DNA from 2 places in the Paenibacillus sp. BC26 genome. Region 1 is predicted to be linked to the other one. Evidence: a T-box and tRNA genes for the amino acid it is inferred to sense, from the RefSeq annotation. Region 1 holds a T-box; the other holds one or more tRNA genes.
The links. A T-box is a leader RNA that pairs with one kind of tRNA and senses whether it is charged. The one in region 1 lies ahead of BM412_RS21870 (glutamine--tRNA ligase/YqeY domain fusion protein), so its partner is inferred to be a tRNA-Gln.

Region 1 (3,417 bases):
ATGCTGCTGCTTCCTGCATTCAGAGATGCGCACATCCATTTGGATAAAACCTATTTCGGCGGTCCATGGCAGGCGGTGAAGCCGGCTCGGAGTATTTTCGACCGCATCGAAGAGGAAAAAATACTGCTGCCGAAGCTGCTTCCGGTTGCGGTAGATCGGGCGAAGCAAATCATTGAGCTGCTGCTCGGATTCGGATCGACGCATATGCGAGGTCATGTCAACATCGAGCCGACCAGCGAGCTTAGAGGGCTGGAAGTCGCGCAGCAAGCGCTTGCCGCCTACGAAGGCAAACTGGACTGCGAGTTGGTCGCATTCCCGCAGCACGGTTTGCTGCGTTCGAACTCGCGCGGCTTGATGAAGCAGGCGATCGAGCAGGGAGCTACGCATGTCGGCGGACTCGACCCTACTTCCGTGGATGGAGACATGGAGCAATCGCTGCATGCGATGATGGATATGGCCGTTGAAACCGGCGCCGGCGTGGACATGCACCTTCATGAGCAAGGGGCGTCAGGCTATGAGACGATGCACCGACTTGCCGAGATGACGATTGATGCAGGCTGGCAGGGACGCGTTACGGTCAGCCATGCATTTGGTTTTGCGAGTGGAACGCCGGCGCAGGCCGAGCAGCTGGCGGAACGTTTTGCGGAAGCGGGAATTTCGGTTGCCTCTACGGTACCGATTGGGGGACTGGTCATGCCGATCCCGATGCTGCATCGCAAAGGGGTGAAGGTGGAGCTGGGAACGGACAGTCTCACGGATCACTGGTCACCTTTCGGCAATGGCGACAACCTGGAGAAAGCGGGCCGCTTGGCTGAGGTGTACCACATGTCGGACGAATTTTCGCTGACCCGTGCGCTTGGATTTATTACCGGCGGCGTGCTGCCGCTTAATGAACAAGGGCAGCGGGTATGGCCGGCTGTCGGCGACGATGCTTCGGCAGTACTTGTGCAGGCGAGCTGCTCCGCGGAAGCGGTGGCCAGAAGAGCGCCGCGAATTGCTTCGCTGTATCGCGGCCAAGTTGTTTCGGGAACACTGTAACTAGAGCTGGAGTTAAACGCCTATTTACTGTAAAAGGATTTTCTGTTATCATCTTTCCAATATTCAAACGCGATGACGAGAAGAGTAGGGAAAAATCGTTCTTATACAGAGAGCTCCGGCAGCTGAGAAGGAGCAAGGAACATTTTCGCGAAACAAGCCTCTGAGCAGCATGCCGGAACCGCCGCGAGCGGGGATGGCAGGACGGGAGCTCCCGTTACAGAGCTAGGGTATAACCATCTGCATGCATAGAGGCAGGGCGGCGTACTTGAAGAGGTTAATATGGCGACATATTAATGAAGCTGGGGTGGCACCGCGAGCGATAAACTTCGTCCCCAAGACAACATGTCTTGGGGGTGAAGTTTTTTTAGTTTTTCAGTTGATGAATGCTGTGGCAACCAAAGGTTGCCCCAAACCAATCATCAAGCAGCGAATCGAACAATGTGTCCCATCATGACTTCATTAGGAGGCGTCGACCTTGGAAAACGAGAAGGAACATCATAACGAAAATTTTCTATATAAGCTGATTAGCGGAGAATTGGAGCAGGCGCCTTTCGGCAGAGCCATGTGCACGCGGTTCCCGCCCGAGCCTAACGGCTATCTTCACATCGGGAGCGCTTATGCGATCCACACGAATTATACGATGGCGCAAAAGTTCGGCGGCAACTTCCATCTGCGCTTCGACGATACCAATCCGCTTAAGGAGGATATCGAGTACGTCAACGCGATCGTGGAGGACATCCGCTGGCTCGGTTACGATCCGGGCGAGCACATCTACTATGGCTCCGATTACTCGGAACAAATTTATCAAGCTGCCGTCACGTTAATTGAGCGCGGCAAAGCGTACGTATGCGAGCTAAGCCCGGACGAGACAAGGGAGTATCGCGGAACGTTAACGGAGCCTGGGAGGAACAGTCCGTATCGGGGGCGGTCTGTCGAGGAGAACTTAGGGCTTTTTGCGAACATGCGTAATGGCGACTATCCGGCCTCATCCATGGTGCTTCGCGCCAAAATCGACATGGCATCGCCCAACCTCAATTTGCGCGATCCTGTCATTTACCGGATTATCCACGCGGAGCACTACCGGACGGGGAACGAGTGGTGCATTTATCCGATGTATGATTTTGCCCATCCCATTCAAGATGCGATCGAGGGAATCACCTACTCCCTGTGCTCGATCGAATTCAAGGACCACCGGCCTTTGTATGAGTGGGTTTTGGAAGGATTAGATATCCAAGAGCCCCCGCGGCAAAGGGAATTCGGGCGGTTAAGCTTAACAGGCGTGGTGACGAGCAAAAGATTCCTGAGGCAGCTTGTTACCGGCGGTTATGTAGACGGCTGGGAGGATCCGAGACTGCCTACGCTGCGCGGGCTAAGAAGAAGGGGCTTTACGCCGGAGAGCATCCGCCGGTTTATCGAGGAGATTGGCAGTATCCGTACGACGAGTACGGTGGATATCTCCTTGCTCGATCATTGTCTCAGACAAGAGCTGAAGGAGAAGATGGTGAGCGTGATGGCGGTGTTGCAGCCGTTGAAGGTGGTCATCACGAATTATCCCGAGGGTGAGACCGAGCTGTTGACGGTGGAGAACAATAGCGAAAATGAGGCTTTGGGCAAGCGGGAGGTCCCGTTCTCGCGGACGATCTATATCGAGCGGGATGATTTTATGGAGGTGCCGCCCAAAGGGTATCACCGACTGAGTCCGGGAAGTGAAGTGCGGCTGAAGGGCGCGTATTTCATCCGCTGCGAGGAAGTGATCAAGGATCCGGCGAGCGGCGAAGTTACGGAGCTTCGCTGCACGTACGATCCGCTTACGAAGAGCGGCACGGGATTCACCGGACGCAAGGTGAAGGGAACGATTCACTGGGTATCGGCAGCGCATGCGGTAAAGGCAGATGTTCATCTGTACGACAAGCTGCTGCTTGACGAGAGTGCGCCGACACGCGAAGACGGCAGCTGGGCCGACGCCATTAATCCGGATTCGCTCACGGTCGTCAAGGACGCGCTCATCGAGCCGTCGGTTCGAGGCGCCGGTCCGGAAGCGAAGTTCCAATTTTTCCGTCATGGGTTCTTCAACGTGGATCGGAAACTTAGCGGCCTGGATGGCACGCTTGTGTTTAATCGGATTGTGCCGCTGAAGGATACGTGGAATAAGAAGTAAGCGAGGCTCCGGCGGGTGAATTCACCTTGTTATGCGTATATGCCGCTTATCTATGCGGCTAACCCGCACAAGCCGCTCCCCGGCAAGCAAGGAGATTTCGAAATTCGCACTCTCGGCAATCAAACTAACATCCATGAGCAGCCAAACAAAAGGGACGCCCCGCGATCAAACTCGCGAGGCGTCCCTTTTCTATACTTACAGCCCGCGAACCAACCCGCCGT
Region 2 (3,417 bases), on a different contig from region 1:
AAAATGGTTGGCAATCCACAGTCTTCCCGTTCCTTGCTCTTCGAACAAATCCACAAAATGATTCCCGCTTCCGACCGTTCCCAACTGATCGCGAGCAAGGGCTTTTAACTTGTCATGCTCCTGCCGGCCAAGGGATGCGTATACGCTCCAATCCGGGTCATCGAACAACTCATGATCGACTTTCTCGCTGTTGACGCGTCCAACTCCGAAAGAGATCTTCTTGGCGATTTGATCCATGATCTTAGACAACGTTGGCTTGATATCCGCGGCCATAAGGTTTGTTCGAACCGCTTTGTTGCCGCATGCAATGTCGTAGCCGACGCCCGAAGGCGATAGTTGTCCGTCATACACGACTACGCCGCCAATCGGTTGACTATACCCTTTGTGATGATCTGCCATCAATAATGCTTGCACGACATTCCCATGCTCCGCGCAGGTTTTCGCTTGCGACATCGCCCCCGGGTCAGGGTTTCCCCAAACTCTTACGCCATCTATAGTTTGATAAGCCATTGTTAACAACTCTCCCATTTATTATCATTGCCAAGCTTCTTGTAAGGTTGAGCGGAATAAGACATCCAGTTGCTCGCCTAATTGGCTCTCTTCTTTTGTTAACATGACTGCTGTCTGTTCGAAATGCTGCAGCCGTTCCTCCAAATACGCATTAATGGCATGTAACCGAGGCTCGTAGTCTAATTCTTCGCCTGCTTTCTTGCGATACAGTAATTGTTGAATCGTCTGCCACAGCTCTCCGTCTCTAGGGACCAGACGTTCCACCAGCACTTCAAATTCCATTGGCGGCATTTCGCCATATCGCTCGATCCACTCGCAAGCGAGTACAGGACGTAATACATAGAAGTACTTCTTGATCCGAACCCGCTCCCCTTGCAAATACATCCGATAGTTGCCGCGGGCCATGTTCAGATAGTGATACATACACGACTTTGGCGAAAAGGTAAGCGGTGATAGTTGGCGGAGTTGCTCGGCCAAGCTAAGTTTCTCTGCGTATTGAATGGGGGATTGCAACCATTCTAACAACGGCGGATTCGACTTCCGATACAGGTTCAGCGCCTTGCGTATGTCCCAACCGCTAATGTCGAGCATATCGCTGACCGGACGTTCGATGACATCCCGTTTATCGAAGATGGACAAGTACCACTCCGGTCGCCGAATATAGATGAACCGAACATCGTAATCGCTATCCTGCGAAGGAAATCCCCAAGCCCTGCTTCCCGATTCGCAGGCGTACAAGACGATGACCTGTTCCTCCTGCTCCAAGCGAGCCAATTCATTCTTGATGATGCTATGTATGTGTTCCATTGTTCGTTCCTCCGTTTGCTTCTTGCTCTTATCTTCTCTCATCCATGACCGAACGAACACGGCGTAAATATGACGACGAAGAAGTTTCTTGTAATTTTGGTGGCGTGGACGGGACTCGAACCCGCATATCCGGACGTGAAAGGCCCGTGTGTTTTTCCATTTCACCACCACGCCACGTGATGGTTGGATGCCCGGGCAGGATTCGAACCTGCGGTCGATGATTCAAAGTCATCTGCCTTGCCGCTTGGCTACCGGGCAATGTTTGTGGAGGCCAGGGCCTCCACTGCTTTCTTACTCATGCTGAGGTTTATTGCGATATGTACTTTGCAGGGATCCTAACAGAAAAAGACCCCTGTTGCTTAAGATCTTTTCCTACAGCACATTCAGCCATAGAAAAAGACCGCTCGGCATCAAGCAGTCTTTATAAGTACGCGTATGTAATCCATCCTTATCGGAGTCAGGCTGTAGATAACAACCGACAACCCGATAAGAATCTGCGCTTATAAAGAATGCCTCTATGAAATGGAATGATAAAGTGCTTAGAACCCGTGCTCTCTTGCTGCTTGTTCATCTGCTGTTCCATGTTAGCTAGCGGTTTTATCCAATAGAGTCGATTGCTCTCATGCATGCTTCAACATTCCTTTCTATATGTAGTGAACTGAAGCACTCGGCTTCTTAGATCTGATTTTCGCCGATAAAGCCGTTCGCGAACAGGGCGGAAGTATGGCGACAGATAAAAATTTTCCATATCCCCCAACTTTCGTCCTTGATACAATATAGAGCATAAGTTATCGATACAGGCTGGAGGGAAGCGAGTGGCTAGGGAGAGCTTCGATAAAGAGATTCAATTCCTGCGCATGCTGGCGCTTGCCGGCGGCGCTTATAACAGACAGCAGTTCGCCAACCGGCTCGGTATCTCCGTACATACCTATGACAAGACGCTTCGCAGCCTCAAAGAGATGCTCGGCACGCTCAAACAAGGGTTGTCGCAAGAGCAGGGATCCGTCTTATCCGATGGATTCCAATACAACTATTACGAATCCGCCGACCCGCTCCTTCTGTTCTTATTTCGTGCGAAATCGCTGAAAGAAACGGAGAGCATCCGGCTTGCGCTGCTGATAAATGTGTTACAATCCCGAGAGCTAACCGCGAAGGACCTGCAGGATCATTGCAGCGAGCAGATGCCTGCCGACTACCCGATTCCGGATGAGAAAACAATTCGAGGGGATCTCAAGTACTTGGAAGAGGTCGGCGTCATCATCCGCCTGCACGGAGGTCGCCCTTACCGCTATAAAGCAGCCAACGATCTGATTGACCACCTATCCGACAATGAGCTCCTGGATCTGTTCGATTACGTCGATGTCATCTCGAATACGCAGGTCCCTTCCGTTCAAGGCTTCCTGCTTCGGGCAACCTTGAAGAAGGCGCTCCATAAAAGAGGCTTCGATCCGGACACCGGGGAAACGCATCGTTACAAATATCATTATCATTCTCGAATATTGGATGAAGCGCATTTATATACGATTTTCAAAGCCATTCAACAACGGAAGAAGCTTCAGTTTCTCTACCTGTCACCGAAGAAAGGAAAGAGCTACGCGTCTCAAAACTCCAATCCTCTCTTCGAACGGGAAACCGAGGGCACACTGCAAACGGCACTGCCGCTGCGCGTCGTCTACGATCATCAATACGGCAGATGGTACTTAATCTGTCATGGGCAACGAGGCATTATGAAGTTCCGAATGGAAGGTCTAACGCAGCTGGAGGAAGGCGAGGTCGTAACGGAAGAGGAATTCGACCAACGATTACATATTGTCTTGGAGCAGATGAAATATAGCTGGGTAACGGACACCCTGCGTACGTTGAAGGTTCTAGCCCGCTTCTATAATCCCGATCGATCCGGCGCTAATTTCGTCCGCGAACGTGTCGAGGCACAGGGACAATGGGGAACGATTAGGGAAGAAACGGACTCTACGTTTCTCTACGAAATTACGGTGAATGGCATTTACGAGATCAAACCATGGCTGCGAAGCTTCGGCTCGAGCTGCGAGGTGTTGGAGCCGGCATGGCTAAGGAAGGAATTCATTGCGGAGTGGAAGGAGA

Region 2: it encodes a tRNA-Gln, which carries the amino acid that the T-box ahead of BM412_RS21870 (glutamine--tRNA ligase/YqeY domain fusion protein) is inferred to sense. The anticodon was not compared.

What each region holds. Positions count from the first base shown of each region.
Region 1 covers NZ_FPAD01000003.1:150,010-153,426, forward strand. Annotated here, with positions in the region: gene BM412_RS21865 (amidohydrolase family protein) at 1-1,038, shown strand, start outside; T-box leader at 1,102-1,375, shown strand; gene BM412_RS21870 (glutamine--tRNA ligase/YqeY domain fusion protein) at 1,514-3,196, shown strand; gene BM412_RS21875 (SDR family oxidoreductase) at 3,392-3,417, opposite strand, start outside.
Region 2 covers NZ_FPAD01000004.1:25,069-28,485, forward strand. Annotated here, with positions in the region: gene BM412_RS23800 (RtcB family protein) at 1-510, opposite strand, end outside; gene BM412_RS23805 (nucleotidyltransferase domain-containing protein) at 535-1,317, opposite strand; tRNA gene BM412_RS23810 (tRNA-Glu) at 1,415-1,491, opposite strand; tRNA gene BM412_RS23815 (tRNA-Gln) at 1,502-1,575, opposite strand; gene BM412_RS23820 (helix-turn-helix transcriptional regulator) at 2,133-3,417, shown strand, end outside.